3 regions of the Ensifer sp. Root1252 genome follow, and region 1 is predicted to be linked to each of the others. Evidence: riboswitches for the same ligand, from Rfam matches in the RefSeq annotation. Region 1 holds a riboswitch; each other region holds the start of a gene.
The links. Region 1 has a riboswitch for thiamine pyrophosphate ahead of thiO (glycine oxidase ThiO). Riboswitches for the same ligand answer to the same signal wherever they lie in the genome.
Positions count from the first base shown of each region.

Region 1 (6,972 bases):
CCGATCCTATAGGATTCTCGGCGCCTGCAATCCGCACATGGCGTATGAGGCCTTGAAGATCGAGGACAAGGTCGGGACGATGCTGCCTTGCAATGTCATCGTGCAGGATGCTGGGCCAGGCAAGACCGAAGTTGCGGCGATCGATCCCGTCGCCTCTATGCAGGCGATCGACAATCCCGAGCTACTGGTGACGGCAAAGCAGGTGCGATCGATGCTGGAGAAGGTCATCGACGGCCTCTGAGCGCGGGCGCGCCGTAGGGGCGAACCGCAATTCATTGCCCCGTCTGTTGACCTCGCTCAATGTCCGACGCCGTACGATAAGCTAGCCTTCTTTTGTCTTCAAAAGGAGCACTCATAATGTTCAAGGTTTCTGGCATCGCATTGATCGCGCTTGGCTTTTTCTCGGGACAAGCATTGGCTGACGACTATGGTGCGAGATGGGGGCGGTGGCATGGCTACGGCCCAGGGATGATGATGGAGCGAATAGGAACGATCGACACGAACGATGACGGCGTCATCAGTGACGATGAAGCCGCCGACCAGGTCGAAACGATCTTCGCCGCGATGGACGGTGACGATGACGGCGAACTAACAGAAGATGAATATATGAGTGTGCGCATGGGCCCAGGCCAAGGCTTCAATGAAGCGCGGCAAAAGGCCATGCAGGAACGAAAGAAGGCCAGTTTCACCAAAATCGACACGGATAAGAGTGGAAAGGTCAGCAAGGCCGAGTTCTTGACGGCCGGTAAGGCTCGCTTCGAAGCGGCTGATACGGACAAGGACGGGCGGGTTACACCGTGGGAATTTCGCGCCCAACGGCGGGGATGATCCATCGACAAGGCACGTTGGTTGACAATGGTAAAACACGTCGATGTCCTAACTGCGCGGCTGTAAACCGGCTGGCCGCGGGCCGCACCGCCGTCACAGCCAAGTGTGGGACCTGTCGCCGGGCACTCTTCAACGGCCATCCGATTGACGCTGACGCAGAGATGTTTCGCAGACAAACCAGTCGGAGTGACATCCCCGTCCTGATTGATCTCTGGGCTCCATGGTGCGGCCCCTGCCGGATGATGGCCCCTGCATATCAGGAGGCCGCCAGAATCCTCGAGCCCGAAATACGTCTTGTGAAGCTCAATTCGGAAGCCAATCAGGAGATTGCGTCAACGCTTGGCATCCGGGGGATCCCAACCTTGATCCTGTTCTCCGGGGGCCGTGAGCTTGCCCGGGTGTCCGGAGCAATGAGCGCGGGCCAGATCGTCGACTGGACACGCACTCATCTCCGTGGAGTACAGTAAAGCGACACCATGGGTATCGCTGGGTCATCGGTTCCGCCGGGGCGGCGTCGTCCGGTCGCGAAGGATGAAGGCCTCGACAAAGTGGAGCGGCTTGCCGGGGGTAGTCGTTCCCGGTTCCCGGCCTGCGGCCGGCGCTTGCGCTGAACCTCTTTCGGCGACCCTTTTAGCCGGTCAAGCCGCGCGCGAACGGGCTTTGGCCGCTTTGGCGGCCGCCGCCTGGTACGCTCATCCTCTTCTGATCGTGCGGCATGGCCAGCATGGGCACATCGCGCGCACGGAGCCAGTTTCACGGCGATGCCCGGCCGTCAAGGTCATCAGCTCCGCGCGAGCCTGCATCGGAAGAGACCTTTGGACTTGTCCGCCCTAAAAGGATGCTTGTGAGACGATGGGGCTGGAAAACGCCGCCGCAATGAGGACCTACATTTTTGAAAGTGCAGGTCTCATCAACTCGGCCGGCGGTGATCTGTGCTATCTGACCGCAAAGGCGCGGCGAGGGGAGTTTTTGCTCGGGCCAGTGGTGATGGCGTTGTTGGGCGCGCAGATAAAGTCGATCTCGCCAGCTTGTTCGAAGATGATCTCCAACGCTCTTGATCCACCGGACCCACAGCCGTCAGGGTAGATATCGAGCGCGTAGCCTTGTGTCTCTGGGTTCAGGTATGGCAGAAGCTGCGGATCATCGATGAAGATGTCGACATCAAAGCTCTCGCGATGATCGATCTGGAGCATCAGGGCGGTACCGCCTCCAAAAGTCCAATTGTCGATCAATGTGAGTTGGGAGCTTGCCTGATCGATAATGCAGCCAGCGTGGTCAAACAGGTCCCCCATCTGCTGGCTGGGTGTTCGACCAATTATGCCGCCCGCGCCAAAGGTAGCGGGTAACCGGCAAGTGCCGAGAACTTCCGTGCTAAGTCGGAAGCGATCGCCGGATCAACGTGCATTTCGCCAAGGAACGAGATCTGAAGGTTCTCGTCTACCTCGGAAAAAAAAGAGAACGCCGACGCATCGAAATTGACTGCGCTGGCAGGATCGGAAATCTTGGATGCCAATTGCTCAGCCGAAAGCTTCGTCCCATAAGGGGCGTTGACAGTCGACAAAACCTTTACTGCAACAATGGACATCTTCCTCGACCACAGAACCTTCAGGTTTTTATATACCTCGACGATGCTTGCGAAAAAAGGATCGCCGGTGAGGACGCCGTCACACGTTAGCGAATGACTGCGATAATTCTGACAAACTGATGTTCAGCCTCGAGAAATTCTTCGAGGCATCTGTATTCGGCCGATTTTCCGATGTTGCGGCTTGTCTGAGGGCGAGGCTCATCCGGGGACGGTACTCGGCGTGGGCGTGGACCGGGAAACGAAGATCTCGTCAAGCTGGCGCAGTGCGCCATCGTGAGGTTGCAGCGATCCATTGTCCTGTTCGGCCCTCGGGATCCTGGCTACGTGTAATGTCGGTCACGACCGCGGCACAATCCGCGCCATGGGTGAGGACGCCATCAATGCGTTCAATGTTCAGTCCACCGATCGCAACCAGCGGGGTCGATCCGATTTTCTTCCTCCATGTGGTGAGGCGGGCAAGCCCCTGCGGCGCCCACTTCATCTTCTTGAGAACAGTCGGATAGACCGGTCCCAACGCGACATAGTCGGGCGCGACGGAGAGCGCCATATCGAGTTCGGCCTCGTCATGTGTGCTGATTCCCAGCTTCAGTCCGGCCCCACGGATCGCGGCCACGTCAGCTTGCGCCAGATCTTCCTGACCGAGATGAACGAAATCGCAGCCTTCGTCGATCGCCACGCGCCAATGGTCGTTGACGACAAGTTGGCAACCGTGTCTGTCGCATATGGTTCTGGCGATGCGGATATCGCTACGAACCTCGCTATCGGGTCTTTCCTTGATGCGAAGCTGGACCAGCCTGACTCCTATTGGAACGAGGCGCTCGACCCAATGCGCGCTGTCGACAATGAGGTAAAAGGGATCGAGCTTCATGAGAAGACCGCCTTTCCGATCAACGGGGTGGAGGGGACTGCCATGTCTCTCGGTTCGAGCATGCCGGCTTCAAAAGCCAGCCGCCCGGCCGCGATCGCCTTGGCAAAGCCCGATGCCATCACGGCCGGATTTCCGGCACCGGCCACCGCCGTATTCAGGAGCACGGCATCGAAACCGAGCTCCATCACCGTCGTTGCATGCGAAGGGCGGCCGATGCCCGCATCGACAATCAGAGGCACGTCCGGGAAGTGTGCGCGCATCGACCTCAAGGCGGACAGGTTTTGCGGCCCCATGGCACTGCCGATCGGAGCACACCAGGGCATCAACACGCGGCAGTCAGCCTCCAGCAGGCGCTCGGCAACGACTAGATCGTCGGTCGTATAGGGAAAGACCTCGAAGCCTTCGTTCGAAAGGATCCGTGCGGCTTCGACCAGCGCGAACACATCCGGCTGCAATGTGTCGTGATTGCCGATCACTTCGAGCTTGATCCAGTTCGTCTTAAAAACCTCGCGCGCCATCTTGGCAGTGAGCACCGCCTCCTTGGCGGTGTGGCAGCCGGCGGTGTTCGGCAGTATTTTCGTCCCAAGCTCGCGGATCAGTTCGAAAAACGCACCTCCCGCTTTGCCGCCGGCCGTCTCTCTCCTCAAGGAGACCGTGATGATTTGTGTCCCTGAGGCCCGCACGGCGTCCGAAAGCACGGCTGGAGATGGATAGCCCGCTGTGCCCAGGAGCAGTCGAGAGGTAATTTCCGTGTCGTAGACTTGCAGCATGGTCAGCCACCTTTCATCGGCGAGAGAATTTCGATGCGATCATGGTCGCGTAAGCGCCATCGATCGCGGTCGGCCGCGTGAACGAGTTCGCCGTTGACAGCGGTCGCCAGCCAGCTTCCTTCATAGTCAAGTGCTGCCATCAGTTCGGCGAGCGTCGAGCAGGCGATCTCGTGCTCGTCGCCATTAATGTTAAGGTTCATCATAGAACTCCGATCTGTGGTCCGGGTTGAGCAGAAGTTCGGCAACGTCGTGCGCAAGGGCAGGCGAGAGCAGGAAACCGTGTCGATACATCCCGTTCACGGAATAGATCGAACCGCTTCTGGTGATCCTCGGCAGATTGTTGGGGTAGGCGGGGCGAATGCCAGTTCCGGTTTCGGTGATCTGCGCTTCGCCGAAGGCCGGGTGCAGGGCGTAGGCTGCGTTTAAGAGCTCCATCAGCGACCGTGCAGTGATGGGACCGGACAATTCGCTCTCTATCATTGTTGCCCCGACCATGAAGACGCCCTGGCGGCGTGGAACGACATAGATGGGGTGTCGTGGATGCAGGAAGCGCACTGGACGCGACAGCTGAATGTCGCCGGTGCGCAGATAGAGCATCTCACCACGCACGCCCCGCAGTGCCGCGTCATCCGGGAGCCTGGCACTGCCGGTGCAATCGATGCGCCAATCGACACGGCGATCGACGGTCGCATCCGTCATCTGGCCGAAGTGAAAACGCACGCCCATGGCCTCTAATGTGTCACGGAGCGAAGACAGCGCCTCTCTCGGATCGAGATGCGCTTCCCTCGGAAAGTAGAGTGCACGAGAGAAACGGCCGGCGAGATCCGGTTCCAATTTGGCTATCTGATCTGCATCAAGCCACCTGTACCCTGTGGTTCGTGTCGCGAAGCGATCGAGTTCGCGTGTGTCACGTGCGGCGGCGACGACGAGTGTCCCCTCTTGCGCGACTTTGTCGGGCAGCGCCGTCTGCCACCACTCAATAGCTGTCGCGCCGACGCGTTCGACCTTCTCGTCGGCACATTCGCGCTCACACCAGGGTGCCAGCATGCCTCCGGCAAACCAGGATGCCCCGGCGCCAATCCGTTCTGATTGTTCGACGACGTCGACCTCAATGCCGCGTCGTGCCAGCTCGTAGGCAGTGACAAGACCGACGACACCCGCTCCTTTAATGATCACCGGATTCATTCGGCAGCCGCTCGAGCAGATACTTGGTTGGCGCTGTAGGGCCATTCACCCATGCGCCGCTCTGCTAGCGGGCGTAGGTGTTGCCGTCTATGCCCGCGGTTTGGCTCGTGTACGACATCTGAAAAAACCATTGGCTGGCTCCAACCTTGACGTTTGGAGACCCAGATCTTGGAGCTGGAAAGATAGAGACACGTCCACGCGATAGCAAAGGAGCTGTCGCAAATGCCGTGGTTCCCACCGTCCCTACGCCAGCATGAACTGGATCAGGTTCAACGGGTCATTGCGCTGCGGTCGAAAGAGCCGATCCGCCCAGCAATATCTCAGCCCCTGCCGTGCTTTGTCAAGCGTTGTTAGTTCATTCCCAACGGGGCAAAAACGTCATCCACATGCCATAGAGCATATCTTAATGCGTATCGCGCCGTGAGGAGGGAGGTGAAGCGTGAAGAAGCACGCCACGATTCATTTCGCCTGCAACGATCATCGCGACGGTTCATTCGCCGGAAAGGTCAATTTAGCGGCCTACGCGGAAAATGACTTGTGAACGCCAGGCATTGCTGAAGTCCGGTTCACCGTTGGCGATGATTTCATTCGTGTCCACCGCCGCAATTTCAAGTCGGAACGTCATATTGAGTCGGCGACTGGTGCTGGAATGCTTACGCCGATGGCGACATCGCGCCCGGACCAATCGTCATTCCGCCTGTACTGCCGATCAATCCGTCGCAGCTGCTCGCCGATTGGGTTATTCGAGTTCGGCGTTAGAGCAGCCAACCGCCTAGAGCGCCCTGGTCACGACCTGCGTTGCGACTCCGACCAGTAGACCCGCCAACGCCACGGCGGTTCCAAATCTCGCCACCTTCATACGGCGCCAGCGCGCGCCATCCCAATCATAGCTCATCAGATGCTCCGTCACGCGAAAGAACCGCAATCCATGGGGGCTGGATTACGGTTCCGAGTTACCGGCGGGGTACAGGAGGGCGACGGCAACGAACGAGAGCGTGCGTTCTGCCCGTTAATTTCTGGTTGGCGCACAGAGGCACCTTTTCGCCTCTAAGAATTTACTGCCATAATGAACTGGGTGTCAGCGCACGATACGCGGGCTAACGCTGGCGAGTACCTTGATGATGTCGTCCTCAAGGGTCTGACAGAGCGTTTCATACTCCTCGAGCATCGTGTGCTCGGGCGTCAGTTGTTCGCGTAGCTTGTCGCGCTTCATTGCTGCCTCGCCGTAAGCCTCAAGCAAATGGGTCATCGCGAGGAAGTTGGCATCGGAGATCTGTCTCCGGTGCCTTGGCAGCCGCATCATCATGCGGCCCCGCCCGATCTTTTCAAAGTCCATTGCACGCTCCCAGCCTGCCGGCTCGGAGAGATTTTCTCCGACAAAACAGAAAGTAGCAACATGAACCGACGCATTAATGCGGGGGCCTCGCGCTCGTCTAACAGTGAGAAGGCCTCAAGGAGTATGGCGTTTAGTAGAACAGGCGCTGCAGCGTAAGTTTTGCTTTCAGGCATTTGGAGGCATCGTCTGCAACACTGCAATCAACGTCTCGAATGTTCTCAAGCGATTCTTTTCTCGCTTCTTCATTGATGTCGCTCAGAGACCTTTCATGGTTGGTGCCGTCCCTGGAAGTGACGGTACACAGATTTCCCAAGCACACCGCCGTGTCCGCCTGAGCGGGCGCGCCCGAGGCGATGAGCGCCACGGCAATAAACGTGCTCATGCAGTTCGACCATTTCTC
Region 1 covers NZ_LMDT01000007.1:86,507-93,478, forward strand. The annotation lists gene ASD02_RS09645 (DUF302 domain-containing protein) at 1-241, shown strand, start outside; gene ASD02_RS09650 (EF-hand domain-containing protein) at 358-828, shown strand; gene trxC (thioredoxin TrxC) at 825-1,295, shown strand; gene ASD02_RS40565 (hypothetical protein) at 1,705-1,914, shown strand; partial or broken gene ASD02_RS40570 (hypothetical protein) at 1,986-2,120, opposite strand; gene ASD02_RS09665 (hypothetical protein) at 2,144-2,413, opposite strand; gene ASD02_RS09670 (thiamine phosphate synthase) at 2,664-3,281, opposite strand; gene ASD02_RS09675 (thiazole synthase) at 3,278-4,051, opposite strand; gene thiS (sulfur carrier protein ThiS) at 4,054-4,251, opposite strand; gene thiO (glycine oxidase ThiO) at 4,241-5,227, opposite strand; TPP riboswitch at 5,460-5,576, opposite strand; gene ASD02_RS40375 (hypothetical protein) at 6,009-6,131, opposite strand; gene ASD02_RS09690 (hypothetical protein) at 6,315-6,572, opposite strand; gene ASD02_RS09695 (hypothetical protein) at 6,703-6,954, opposite strand.

Region 2 (6,972 bases), on a different contig from region 1:
CCGTTGACAATCAGGCTCTCGCCCCGGCCGTCGGTCAGGTAGTGGGCCAGCGTATCGTCGAGGTTGAGATCCTCGCGCTTCTGGTCGAGCGTCGCCATCTCAAGATTGGTGCCGAGTTTCACCGTGCCGGTATCCGGCTCGATCTGCCCGGTCAGCATCTTCAAAAGCGTCGTCTTGCCGGCACCGTTCGGGCCGACAAGGCCGATCCGGTCGCCACGGTGCACGCGAATGGAAAACGGCGCAACGATCGTCCGCTCGCCGTAAGCCTTGGTGATCTTCTCCGCCTCGATCACCAGCTTGCCCGATTCCTTGGCGTCGGAAGCCGCCGCCTGAACGGAGCCCTGCGGCCCCTTGTGGCCGCGATGGCGCGAGCGCATGTCCTGCAATTCGCCGAGACGACGCATGTTGCGCTTGCGCCGGGCGGTAACGCCGTAGCGCAGCCAATGCTCCTCGCGCTCGATCGCCTTGCCGAGCTTGTGCTGCTCCAGCTCTTCCGCCTCCAGCACCTCGTCGCGCCAGGCCTCGAAATGGCCGAAGCCGCGGTCGAGCCGGCGGGATTGGCCGCGATCGAGCCAGACCGTCGCGTTCGAGACCTTTTCGAGGAAGCGCCGGTCGTGCGAGATCAGCACCAGGGCCGAACGGCTGCGGGTCAGCTCGTCTTCGAGCCATTCGATCGTCGGCAGATCGAGATGGTTGGTCGGCTCGTCGAGCAGCAGGATATCCGGCTCCGGCGCCATCACCCGGGCAAGCGCTGCGCGGCGCGCCTCGCCGCCGGAAAGGCGTGCCGGGTCTTCTTCGCCGGTCAGACCCAGGTGCTGCAGTAGGTAAGCGACGCGATACGGGTCGTCGCTTGGGCCAAGGCCCGACTCGGCATAGGCCTGCACCGTGTCGTAGCCTTCGAAATCCGGTGCCTGGGGCAGGTAGCGAACGGTCGAGGACGGATGGCGGAAGACCTCGCCCGATTGCGCTTCGGCAAGACCGGCGGCGATCTTCATCAGCGTCGATTTGCCGGAACCGTTGCGCCCGACAAGGCAGATGCGATCCCCCGGCTCCACCTGCAGGTTGGCGCCGGCCAGAAGCGGCGTGCCACCGAAGGTCAGGAAGATATCGTCGAGTTTCAGAATGGGAGGCGCCAAGGCTCAGGCTCCGGAAAGGTCATAGGGGCGGGCGAGAACGATCGCCCGGCCGGTGTCGAGGGAAATGCGAAGGGGACCCTCCGCGACATTGGAAACGGTGCGCGAAGACCCGAACGGCAACGTGAAATCGGTGAGCGGATAACGCGCGTTGACGATCGTAAGCCCGATGAGATCGGTCAGTCCGAGGATCGAGAATAGGCTGCCCTTCGGCAGATCGATTTCGATCTCGCCTGCAAGCAGCGGATAGGCCTCCTCCTCACCCGAGGTCATGAACACCGGCAACCCACGTTCGGCCAGCGAAGCAGCCTGAAGCAGGTGCAGGAAGGCATGGTCGCTGCGTGATCCTCCGAGCGCGCCGGCAAAGATCAAGGCTTCGGCGCCACGCGACAGCGCCGCCTCGACAGCGATTTCGCCATCGGTCGCAGCCTTGGCGGCGGGATAGGGCTCGCGCGGGACATCGGCAAATTCCGCGAGCAGCGCCTCCTCGGTCGAATCGAAATCGCCCACCCAGACGTCGGGGGTCACGGATAGCACCCGCGCATGCCGCATGCCGCCATCGGCCGCAACGAAGCGGCTGCCTGCGAGCTGGCGCGCAAGGCGATCGGTCGGGGTCAGTGCACCGCCGAGCAGAATGGTGAAGGTGGATCGGGCCATGGCAAAGCCCATAGCGCAAAGGCACGGGCAAGGAAAAGCAAGAAAACCGAACAAGGGCGCGATCCGGCGATTTTGCGTCCTCGTTGTCAGTGATCTTCGGGCAAGGTATCGGGAAACAGCATCTCCGCATAGATCCCGGGGTTGGAATCGGGGATCTCGATGGCGCCGACCGTGCGTCGGTAGAATTCGGCCGGGCCGACGCCGCCGATGATGGCGTAACCGTAGCCTGCGTCACGCATCGCCGTCAGGCTCACGCGCAAGAGCGCCTCGCCGATCCCCGTCCGCGCATGGCCTCGTCGACGCCCGTCGGCCCGAAGAAACCGAGCGCTGTGACATCGTGGCAGGCAAAGCCGACGATCCGGTCCTCGAACACCGCGATGTGCATGCACGTCGGCGTCGATCTGAAGGCCGCCTCCGCCTCGCCCGCCCAGCCGGAGCCAAATGTCTGCTCGATCCAGGGAACAACAAGCTTCGTTCGGGTGCCATTGCGCGGTGAATGCCGATACCGTCAGCAAGCGGTGATCTCGCTTGTGCCGGCAGTGCATAAAGGCGAACGAGCATGTCAGTCATCGCAGGCTCCTTCGGCGTCTGCAAACTCTGCCGACGATTTTACCCCATGCGCCGCGGCGCGAAAATGCGGGGCGGGCGCTTTTGCCGTCCTCAAACTTCGCTTGCCATCAAACCGGCTCGGCGGTAAATCTCTACCCGCTCTAACGGGGTGCCTTCCGACCGCATGGCGGCCGAAGGCTGAGAGGCGTTGAACGCCAACCCGCGGAACCTGATCCGGCTCATACCGGCGGAGGGATTAGACGCGATCGGATCGATACGCCCTTTTCCCATGCAACATCATTTTTAGGGAGAGGTGCCTGCCATGTCCAATTCATCGCAACTCAAGGTTCTTAGCCGGCTAGCGCTTGCCGCGACGGCAGGACTTGTCTTCGCGGCCAATGCCGTTGCTGCCGACAAGACGCTGACCGTCTACACCTATGAAAGCTTCATCACCGAATGGGGGCCGGGTGCCAAGGTCGCCGAAGCTTTCGAGAAGACCTGCGAATGCAAGGTCACCTATGTCGGCGTCGCCGATGGCGTCGAGCTTCTGACCCGCCTCAAGTTCGAAGGCGCGGCCTCCAAGGCCGACATCGTGCTCGGCCTCGATACAAACCTCGTCGCCGAGGCCAAGGCCACCGGCTTCTTCGCGCCGCACGGCATCGAGCCTGCCAACGTCAAGGTACCCGGCGACTTCACCGACGACACCTTCCTTCCCTATGACTACGGCCATTTCGCCGTCGTCTACGACACCCAGACCTTGAAGACGCCGCCGAAGAGCCTGAAGGAACTGGTCGAAGGCGACGCCTCTCAGAAGATCGTCATCGAGGATCCGCGCACCTCGACGCCGGGCCTCGGTCTGCTTCTCTGGGTCAAGGCCGTCTATGGCGACGAAGCCGGCGCCGCCTGGGCCAAGCTCAAGGACAGGGTACTGACCGTAACGCCGGGCTGGTCGGAAGCCTATGGCCTCTTCACCAAGGGCGAAGCGCCGATGGTGCTTTCCTACACCACGTCGCCCGCCTACCACATGGTGGCGGAAAACACCGACCGCTACCAGGCGGCCGAATTCTCGGAAGGTCACTACATCCAGATCGAAGTTGCCGGCATGACCAAGAGCGCCAAGGAGCCGGAGCTTGCCAAGCAGTTTCTCGCCTTCATGACCGGCCCGGAGTTCCAGTCGATCATTCCGACGACCAACTGGATGATGCCGGTCGCGGCGACCAAGGAGCCGCTGCCGGAGGCTTTTAGCAAGCTGGTCAATCCGGAGAAGACTTTCCTGCTGCCGTCGGAAGAGGTGGCGGCGAACCGCAAGGCCTGGATCGACGAATGGCTGGCCGCCATTAGCAAGAACTGAGGCGCATTTGTTCGCGCCTGCCGAAAATCGCATCACGATGACCGCCGGGACTTTAAGTCTCGGCGGTATCCTGCTGTTTGTCGGCCTGGCGATTGCAGCCCTTTTGCTCCAGAGCGGTGACTTCGGCAACAGCGTGCTGTTCGATGCCTATATCTGGCGGGTAACGCGCTTCACCTTGCTGCAGGCGAGCCTTTCGACGCTGCTTTCCGTTGTTCTTGCCATCCCGATCGCACGGGCGCTTGCGCGCCGGCCGAGCTTTCCCGGCCGCGTCTGGGTTCTGCGGGTGATGGCCCTGCCGCTCGGCCTGCCCGTGCTTGTCGGCGCGCTCGGGCTGATCGAGATCTGGGGCCGGCAGGGCGCGCTCAACACCGCCCTCGCCGGCCTCGGGCTGCAGCAGCCGATCAGCATCTACGGCCTTTTCGGCATCCTGCTCGCCCACGTCTTCTTCAACATGCCGCTTATCGCACGTCTCTTTCTCGCCGGGCTCGAGCGCATCCCTTCGGAATACTGGAGAACCGCCGCCAATCTCGGCATGCCGCCAGCCGCACTCTTCCGCTTTGTCGAGTGGCCGGTCCTTCGGGGATTGCTGCCAGGTGCTGCCGGCCTCGTCTTCATGCTCTGCGCCACCAGCTTCACGCTGGTCCTGACGCTCGGCGGCGGGCCTGCCGCCAGCACCATCGAGGTCGCGATCTACCAGGCGCTGCGCTTCGATTTCGACCCGCCGCGGGCGATCGCCCTGTCCGCCCTACAGATCGTCATGACCGGAGCCCTGCTCCTGGCTCTAACGCGTGTCGCGACCGAACCTGCACAAAGCGCAACCGCGGGCAAAATCTCCAGACGCTATGATGCAGGAACCGGCCTCTCCCGGACGTCCGACGCCGGCTGGATCCTGTTCTCGCTGCTCTTCATCGGCGCACCGCTGATCGCCGTCGTCGGTTCCGGCCTGCGTGCGGATCTGGTGAAGCTTGCCGGCGACCCGACCGTGCATCGTGCTCTCGTCACCAGCATTGTCATCGCCGTCCTCTCGGCATTCTTTTGCGTCACCATGGCCGCCGCGATGATCCGCGCCGCCGGCATCGTCGTGGCGCGTCGCCACGCCCCGACCTTGGCCAGGGCATTTGCGGGCACTGTCACCGCCAGCACGTCGCTGGTGCTGCTGGTGCCGCCGGTCGTGCTCGGTGCGGGATGGTTTCTGCTCCTGCGCCCCTTCGGCGATGTCGCCCGTTTCGCCCCCGCCATCGTCGTCGCCATCAACGCATTGATGGCGCTGCCGTTCGTGCACCGGATCCTGGCACCGGCGATGGCAACACATGCCGCACGCACCGACCGACTGACAGCAAGCCTCGGCATCCGCGGCTTCCATCGCCTGCGATGGATCGACTTGCCGCCGCTCCGGAAACCGTTGCTGATGGCGTTCTCCTTCGCCATGGCGCTGTCGCTCGGCGACCTTGGTGCAGTGGCGCTGTTCGGTTCGCAGGACATGGTCACGCTTCCATGGCTGCTCTACAGCCGGATGGGCAGCTATCGCACCGCGGATGCAGCCGGTCTGGCGCTCTTCCTCGGCCTCATCTGCCTGATCTTCACCATGCTCGGCACGGCCGGCGACAGGCGAGTGCCGGAAGGACGAAACGCATGAATTCCCAGGCGGCGGTAGAACTTGTTGGCGTCGACGTTCGTTACGACACCACCGCACTGCACTTCGATTGCGCCATTCAGCCAGGTGGCATCGTCGCAGTTGCCGGGGCCTCCGGGTCGGGAAAGTCGACCCTCTTTCATGTCATCGCCGGTTTCGAGGAGCCGGACCGGGGCGAGGTTCGCATTCTCGGCAAGACGATGTCGGGACAGGCGCCGGCAGAACGACCCGTCTCCGTGATCTTTCAGGACAACAACCTGTTTGCACATCTCGACGTCGCGACCAATGTCGGCTTCGGCATCAGCCCCTCGCTTCGCCTGTCGGTCGCTGATCGCGCACGGATAGACGATGCCCTCGGCCGCGTCGGGCTCGACAGCTTCGGCAAGCGCCTGCCGCCGACGCTGTCCGGCGGCGAACGACAGCGTGTGGCGTTGGCGCGCGCCTTGGTGCGACATCGCCCGCTGCTGCTGCTGGATGAGCCTTTTGCCGCTCTCGATCCCGGCATGAGGGCCGGTATGCGGGCACTGCTGCAGGACCTGCATGATCAGGAAAACAACACGATCCTGATGATCACGCACCATCCCGATGACGTGAGGGCGCTGGCCGATAGCGTGCTTTTTCTGGACCAGGGGCGTATCATCGCCCATGACCCGGTCGAGCGCTTTCTCGAACGGCGCGATATGGCGTCCATCAACCGCTTTCTCGGCAACGCGTGATGCGACGTGGAATCTTGGAGCATTTCCAGGAAAAGTGCGAAGCGGTTTTCCGTCAGGAAATGCGTGGAAACAGGCAGATAGAGCGTTTCCGCGACGTCGTCTAAACCGGAAATGCTCTAGCGCGCGTGGTACTCCGCCACAATTTGACCGCCGCGCCATGCGACGCGCGGATTGTCCGGCCGGAGCGTCACGAATATTCGCGTATCCGTTGCCGTGATACCACGGGGCAACTATTTCTACCGGGGTAAACTAGGCAGGTGGCGCTGAAATCAGATACAGCAAGACCAGGGCTGGAATACTCTTGCCGGATCGGACGTATCCGGCTGAAAAAGTAAGACTTTCAACGCCGCCCGAGTCCCTGTTGTGGGGTGGCGTTGGACGGGAAACGGGCTGAGGCATGGAAAGTCATACAGTCAGAAACGACCGGTTCCCGCCCAAGCGCGGAGGCCTCCGGACACGTGCTGTGGTTGCATTGCTTGCGACGACGCTGCTTTCCGCCTGCCAGTCGGTGATCGAGCAGACCTACGAGCCGACCGTATCGCCGTCCTCCAATCCGCAGATCGTCGACGAAGTCCAGAAGAACGACCCCCGTGCCCAGCTCGGCGCGCGCGAACACCCGCGCATCGTCGCGAGCTACGGCGGGGAGTACAAGGACGCAAAGACGGAGCGGCTGGTCGCCCGCATCGCCGGCGCCCTGACGGCCGTCTCGGAAAACCCGCAGCAGTCCTACCGCATCACCATTCTCAATTCCCCGGCGATCAACGCCTTTGCGCTGCCCGGCGGCTATCTCTATGTCACCCGCGGCCTGCTTGCGCTTGCCAATGACGCGTCCGAGGTTGCGGCCGTGCTGTCGCATGAAATGGCGCACGTCACCGCCAACCATGGCATCGAGCGCCAGCAGCGCGAAGAGGCGGAAGTCATCGCCAGCCGCGT
Region 2 covers NZ_LMDT01000057.1:252,630-259,601, forward strand. The annotation lists gene ASD02_RS34715 (ABC-F family ATP-binding cassette domain-containing protein) at 1-1,136, opposite strand, end outside; gene ASD02_RS34720 (thiamine diphosphokinase) at 1,140-1,790, opposite strand; partial or broken gene ASD02_RS34725 (GNAT family N-acetyltransferase) at 1,877-2,360, opposite strand; TPP riboswitch at 2,495-2,612, shown strand; gene thiB (thiamine ABC transporter substrate binding subunit) at 2,662-3,690, shown strand; gene thiP (thiamine/thiamine pyrophosphate ABC transporter permease ThiP) at 3,722-5,326, shown strand; gene ASD02_RS34740 (ATP-binding cassette domain-containing protein) at 5,323-6,039, shown strand; gene ASD02_RS34745 (M48 family metalloprotease) at 6,437-6,972, shown strand, end outside.
Region 2: linked by a shared signal. The riboswitch ahead of thiB (thiamine ABC transporter substrate binding subunit) and the one ahead of thiO (glycine oxidase ThiO) in region 1 are both predicted to bind thiamine pyrophosphate.

Region 3 (6,972 bases), on a different contig from region 1:
CGATCAGGCCGATGATGAGCGCGAGCGTCGAGAAGGTCAGGAAGTAGATCATCGCCTTGCCGGCGACGCGCCCGACCTTGGCGAGATCGGTCATGCCGGCAATGCCGGTGGCGACGGTCAGGAAGATGACCGGGGCAATAATCATCTTCACCAGGCGGATGAAGGCATCGCCTAGCGGCTTAAGCTGCGTGCCGACCTCCGGGTAGAAATGGCCGAGCAGGATGCCTGCGGCGATGGCCGCCAGAACCTGGACATAGAGATGACGATAGAAAGGTGTCTTGCCGCGCGGTTCCGCGGATTGGTCGATAATCATGATATCCTCCACTTAGGCCCAGTCCGGCGTCATGCCGGGCCTCCCAGGCCCTATTTCCGAAGCGCGACAGCTCGGGCTGTCATGAGGATGTCATTTGCAATGGGCGTGCCAGATCGCAGCACAGCTGATCAGGCCATTGAAATATCGCCATTTTTTCGAGAATCTTGGATCACGCACACGAATATTTGAGCGGATATCCGCACAGATCATCTGGAAACTTGCGCGGAATAATGCACAATTCCGCCATGTCCATGCCCGCGCCCAGCCCTATCAATCCAGAGGATCTCGACCGGCACATGCGCCGCGCCTGGCTGATTTTTGCCGCGCTAGCGTTAGTGCTGCTGGCAGCGGGGCTTTTTTTCGCCGGCGAATATGGGCGAAACAAGGCGCTTGAAACCGTCGACATCCAGAGCCGCATCGATGCCAATCTCAAGGCCTCGCTGCTGAGGGCAGTGCTGGAGCGGCAGCGCGCGCTGCCTCTGGTACTGGCAGACGACGTAGAGGTGAAGACGGCGCTTGAGAAGGGTGGCGACCAGCCGTTGCAGCGGCTCAATCAAAAGCTCGAGGCGCTGGCCGCCAATACGGATGCGGCGGTGATCTACGCGATTGGCCTCGACGGCGTGGCGGTGGCTGCCAGCAACTGGCGCGAGCCAACCAGCTTCGTCGGCAATGACTACGCTTTCCGCGAATATTTCCGGCTGGCGATGCGCGATGGCAAAGCCGAGCATTTCGCCATGGGCACCGTCAGCAAGCGGCCAGGCCTCTACATATCAAGACGTGTCGACGGGCCTGACGGCCCGATTGGCGTCGTGGTCGCCAAGCTCGAATTCGGCGGGGTCGAGGCCGATTGGCTCGCCTCCGGCAAGCCGGTCTATGTCACCGACCGGCGCGGCATCGTGCTGATCACCAGCTTCCCGTCCTGGCGCTTCATGACGACCCGTACCATTCCCGGGGATCGCCTCGCCGCCATCCGCGACAGCCTGCAGTTCGGCGATGCCTCCCTGCTGCCGCTGCCGTTCCGCCGGATCGAGCCAACGAGCAATGGATCGAGCGTGCTGACAGCGCTTCTGCCCGGCAGCAGCGAGCGGCAGTACCTCAGGGTCGAGACCATGGTTCCCTCGACCAGCTGGCGGCTGGAGCAATTGGCACCGCTAGACGCAGCCCTTGGCGCCGCGAGCCGCGAGGCAAGGCTGCTGGCCCTTGCCGTTATCGTGCCGCTGCTGGCGCTTGCCGCATTCCTTCTTCGCCGGCGCCAGGCTTTGACGCAGGTCGCGGCCAACGAACGCGCCGCGCGCGATGAGTTGGAACGCCGAGTGGCCGAGCGCACACAGGACCTAAGCCTCGCCCGAGATCACCTCGAAACCGAGATCTCCGACCACAGGCGCACGGGCGAGAGGCTGCAGGCGGTGCAGCAGGAACTGGTCCAGGCCAACCGCCTGGCAATCCTCGGACAGGTGGCGGCGGGCGTTGCCCACGAGATCAATCAGCCGGTCGCAACCATCCGCGCCTATGCCGACAATGCGCGCACCTTCCTCGACCGCGGCCAAAAAGAAACCGCCGTCGAAAATCTCGAAAGCATCGCTGCGCTGACCGAGCGGGTCGGCACCATCACCGACGAACTGCGCAGCTTTGCGCGCAAGGGCCGTTTCGTCGCCGAACCGACGGCGATGCGGGAGGTGATCGAAGGCGCTCGAATGCTGCTGCGCAGCCGCTTTGCCGGCCGCATGGACGCGATCGTCATCGACCTGCCTGATAACGGCCTCAGCGTGCTCGGCAATCGCATCCGCTTGGAACAGGTGCTGATCAACCTGTTGCAGAATGCCCTGGAAGCCCTCGGTGATCGGGCAGACGCTGAGATCCGTGTGCGGTGCGAGTTAGGCCCCTCCGAAACAGTTTCGCTTGTTGTCGCCGACAATGGTCCGGGCATTCGGCCCGATATCCTCGAAGACCTTTTCACCCCGTTCAACACCTCCAAGGATGAAGGCCTCGGTCTCGGCCTTGCCATCTCCAAGGAGATTGTCGCTGACTATGGCGGCGACATCGAGGTCAAGACCGGCCCAGAAGGCACCGTCTTCACCGTGCGTTTGAAGAGGGCCTGAGCGATGCAGCAATCCGTATGCCTCGTCGACGACGACAGCGAACTCAGGCGGGCGATGAAGCAGACGCTGGAGCTTGCCGGCCTCGCGGTCTCCGCCTTTCCCGGCGCGGCGGAAGCGCTCGCAATCCTCAACCCGGATTTTGACGGCATCGTCGTCAGCGATATCCGCATGCCCGGGATCGACGGCCTCACGCTGTTTCGCCGGATCGCCGACTTCGACCCCGACCTGCCCGTCATTCTGGTCACCGGCCACGGCGATATCCCGATGGCCGTTCAGGCCATTAAGGACGGCGTCTATGATTTCATCCCGAAACCCTTTGCCGCCGACCGTCTGGTGCAGAGCGCACGCCGCGCCTTGGAAAAACGCCGGCTGGTGATGGAAAACCGCGCGCTGAAACGCGCAGCCGAAGTCGCCGGTGAGAGCCTGCCGCTGATTGGCCAGACACCGGTCATGGAACGGCTGCGCCAGACCTTGCGGCATATCGCCGACACCGACGTGGATGTGCTTGTTGCCGGCGAAACCGGCAGCGGCAAGGAGGTGGTGGCGACGCTGCTGCACAATTGGAGCCGGCGCCGCAACGGCAACTTCGTGGCGCTGAACTGCGGCGCACTGCCGGAAACGGTAATCGAGAGCGAGCTTTTCGGCCACGAGCCCGGCGCCTTCACCGGTGCCCTGAAGAAGCGCGTCGGCCGTATCGAGCATGCGAGCGGCGGCACGCTTTTCCTCGACGAGATCGAGGCGATGCCGCCGGCAACGCAGGTCAAGATGCTGCGAGTGCTTGAAGCCCGTGAGATCACGCCGCTTGGCACCAATATCGTGCGCCCCGTCGATATCCGGGTCATCGCCGCGGCCAAGATCGACCTCGGCGACCCGGCCCAGCGGGGCGATTTTCGCGAGGATCTCTATTTCCGGCTGAACGTCGTCACCCTGTCGATCCCGCCGCTGCGCGAACGCCGGGACGATATCCCCCTTCTCTTCTCGCATTTCCTGACGCGGGCAGCCGAGCGTTTCAAGCGCGACGTGCCGACGCTTTCGCCGGCCGTCAGCCACTATCTGATGTCTCATTCCTGGCCGGGCAATGTGCGCGAGCTCTCGCACTTCGCCGAGCGCGTCGCCCTTGGCGTCGAAGGTTCGCTCGGCCAACCGATTGCCGCGGCGCCGACCAGTGCCGGCCTGCCCGAGCGGATCGAGCGCTACGAGGCGGAAATTCTGAAAGAAGCGCTGCGGGCGCAGCACGGCGACGTCAAGGCGACGATCGAAGCGCTCGGCATTCCGCGCAAGACCTTCTATGACAAGCTGCAGCGGCACGGCATCAACCGTGCGGATTATGCCGATCGCCGGGGATCAGAGAAGTCCGGCCGCTAGCGCATTTCCAGGAAAAGTGCGGAGCGGTTTTCCGTCAGGAAATGCGCAAAAACCAAAAGAACGAGCGTGCCCGCGGCTTCGTCTCATCCGGAAACGCTCTACCGGGCAATCAACAGGCCTGACACGCAACCTTCGGATTAACGCTTGACTGCGCATCCGGATCGATGGCTATCTCTAGGCATTCACCAGGGGGGTCCCGWCAAGGGGCTGAGATACTGCTGGGCGGATCGGCTTTGCCGACCGAGGCGCAGTGACCCGTTGAACCTGATCCAGTTCATACTGGCGTAGGGACGGTGCAGACATTGACGCCACGATTCCGTCATTCGCGCGGAATTTCAGGCGAACATGTCTTTTCCTTCCGGCTTCAGAACTGGGTCTCCAACCGCAAACTTGGAGCCTCATCATGAATATTGCCACCAAACCCGCAGAACTCTCGGTCACAAAAGGCCCGCTTCCCGCCTCGAAAAAGGTCTACAAGCCAGGCACGATCCATCCCGACATCCGCGTTCCCATGCGCGAAATCACCCTGCACCCGACGTCGGGCGAGCCGCCGGTCACCGTCTACGACGCCTCCGGTCCCTACACCGTAGAAGATGCCAACATCCGCATCGAGGACGGTTTGCCACGACCGCGCCGCAACTGGATCATCGCTCGCGGTGATGTCGAAGCCTATGACGGACGCGACGTGCGGCCGGAAGACAACGGCTTTGCCTCCGGCGACCGGCTGACGCCGACCTTTCCCTTCCGCCACGCGCCCTTGCGCGCGACCGGGCGGCGCGCGGTGACGCAGCTTGCCTATGCGCGGGCCGGCATCATCACGCCCGAGATGGAGTTCGTCGCCATCCGCGAGAACCTTGGCCGCGACGCTGCACGCGTCACGCTACGCGACGGCGAAAGCTTTGGTGCCCATATCCCCGATCACGTCACCCCCGAATTCGTCCGCCAGGAGATCGCCAGCGGTCGCGCCGTGCTTCCGGCCAACATCAACCACCCGGAGTCCGAGCCGATGATCATCGGCCGGAATTTCCTGGTGAAGATCAATGCCAATATCGGCAACTCCGCCGTCACTTCGTCGATGGCCGAGGAAGTGGAGAAGATGGTCTGGGCGACCCGCTGGGGCGCAGACACGGTCATGGACCTGTCGACCGGCCGCAACATTCACAACATCCGCGAATGGATCATCCGCAACTCGCCCGTGCCGATCGGCACCGTGCCGCTCTACCAGGCGCTGGAAAAGGTCAACGGCATCGCCGAGGATCTGAGCTGGGAGGTCTATCGCGATACGCTGATCGAGCAGGCGGAACAGGGGGTCGACTACTTCACCATCCATGCCGGTGTCCGGCTGCACTATATCCCGCTGACGGTCGACCGGGTCACCGGCATCGTCTCGCGCGGCGGCTCGATCATGGCGAAGTGGTGCCTGCACCACCACAAGGAGAGCTTTCTCTACGAGCACTTCGAAGAGATCTGCGACATCTGCCGCGCCTATGACGTCTCGTTTTCGCTCGGCGACGGCCTGCGCCCGGGCTCGATCGCCGATGCCAATGACGCGGCGCAATTTGCCGAACTGGAAACGCTGGGCGAGCTGACGAAGATCGCCTGGGCGAAAGACTGCCAGGTGATGATCGAGGGGCCTGGCCACGTGCCGATGCACAAGATCAAGGAAAACATGGACAAGCAGCTCGCTGTCTGTGGCGAGGCACCGTTCTATACGCTTGGGCCGCTGACGACCGACATCGCCCCCGGCTACGACCACATCACCTCGGGCATTGGTGCTGCGATGATCGGCTGGTTCGGCACGGCCATGCTCTGCTATGTGACACCGAAGGAACATCTGGGGCTTCCCGACCGCAACGACGTCAAGGTGGGCGTCATCACCTACAAGATCGCGGCCCATGCCGCCGATCTCGCCAAGGGGCACCCGGCGGCCCGCACGCGCGACGACGCCCTGTCGCGCGCCCGCTTCGAGTTCCGCTGGGAGGACCAGTTCAACCTGTCGCTCGATCCGGAAACCGCCCGCTCCTTCCACGACGAAACCTTGCCGAAGGAGGCGCACAAGGTCGCGCATTTTTGCTCCATGTGCGGGCCGAAGTTCTGCTCGATGCGGATCTCGCACGACATCCGCGCCGAGGCGCAGAAGGAAGGTTTTCAAGCGATGGCGGCCAAGTATCGTGAGGGTGGCGACCTCTATATGCCGGTCGACAGCGAGGCAGACGTACGGGGATAACGACCACGCCAGAAGGGGCGGCAACCCCGCCCCTTCTGGCGCCCGGCGGGCTCCGGCGCTCTTTACGCAATGGCCCATCTCTTCGTCATGCTCGGGCTCGACCCGAGCATGACATTGGAGGCAGCCGGCCTGTTGATACGAGGCTGACACAGAGGTGCCGGCTGGATGCTCGGGTCAAGCCCGAGCATGACGGTGAGAGGAATTGTTGCCGCATCAGCATCTTGATCGCTCCAAGGAGGTCGCACCCGGCCCCTTCCGGCGCCCTAAGGGCTGCCTGCAAGCAGAGCGCCGACATCGCGCAGAACATTGGCACCGGCGACGAGGTCTGCCGGATCCGTGTGTTCGCGCGGATTGTGGCTGATCCCGTCGTGGCTCGGCACGAAGATCATCGCAGCCGGCGCGATGCGGGCGATCATCTGGGCGTCGTGGCCGGCGCCGGAGGTCATCCGCCGGCTCTTCAGCCCACGGGCCTTCGCGGAAACTTCAATCGCCGCGACGACCGCACTGTCGAAACTGACGGGCTCGAACCGGGCGAGACGCTCGACTGAGACGGTCACATGCTCTTCCTGCTCAAGCCGGTCGAGAAAGCCGGAAAGCGCGCTTTCAAGCGCCCTCAGGCGATCCTCGTCCGGGTCGCGCAGGTCGATGGTAAAGACCGCGCGCGAGGGGATGACGTTGATCGCGTCCGGCTCGAAGCGCATGGTTCCGATCGTCGCAACGCTCGGCGCGTTTGATCGCGCGATGTGCTCGCGCAGGAACAGGCCGACGCGCGCGGCAGCAAGGCCCGCATCGGAGCGCATCGCCATCGGCGTGGTACCGGCATGATTGGCAACGCCCTCTATGGTCACGCGCTGCCAGGAAATCCCTTGCAGATTTTCGACGGCGCCGATCGTGGTCGCTTCGCGCTCAAGCACCGGCCCCTGCTCGATGTGCAATTCAACATAGGCATGAGGTTTCAGAAAGCCGGG
Region 3 covers NZ_LMDT01000037.1:497-7,468, reverse strand. The annotation lists gene ASD02_RS29745 (dicarboxylate/amino acid:cation symporter) at 1-313, opposite strand, end outside; gene ASD02_RS29740 (sensor histidine kinase) at 544-2,412, shown strand; gene ASD02_RS29735 (sigma-54 dependent transcriptional regulator) at 2,416-3,777, shown strand; TPP riboswitch at 3,955-4,086, shown strand; gene thiC (phosphomethylpyrimidine synthase ThiC) at 4,181-6,004, shown strand; partial or broken gene ASD02_RS29725 (Zn-dependent hydrolase) at 6,268-6,972, opposite strand, start outside.
Region 3: linked by a shared signal. The riboswitch ahead of thiC (phosphomethylpyrimidine synthase ThiC) and the one ahead of thiO (glycine oxidase ThiO) in region 1 are both predicted to bind thiamine pyrophosphate.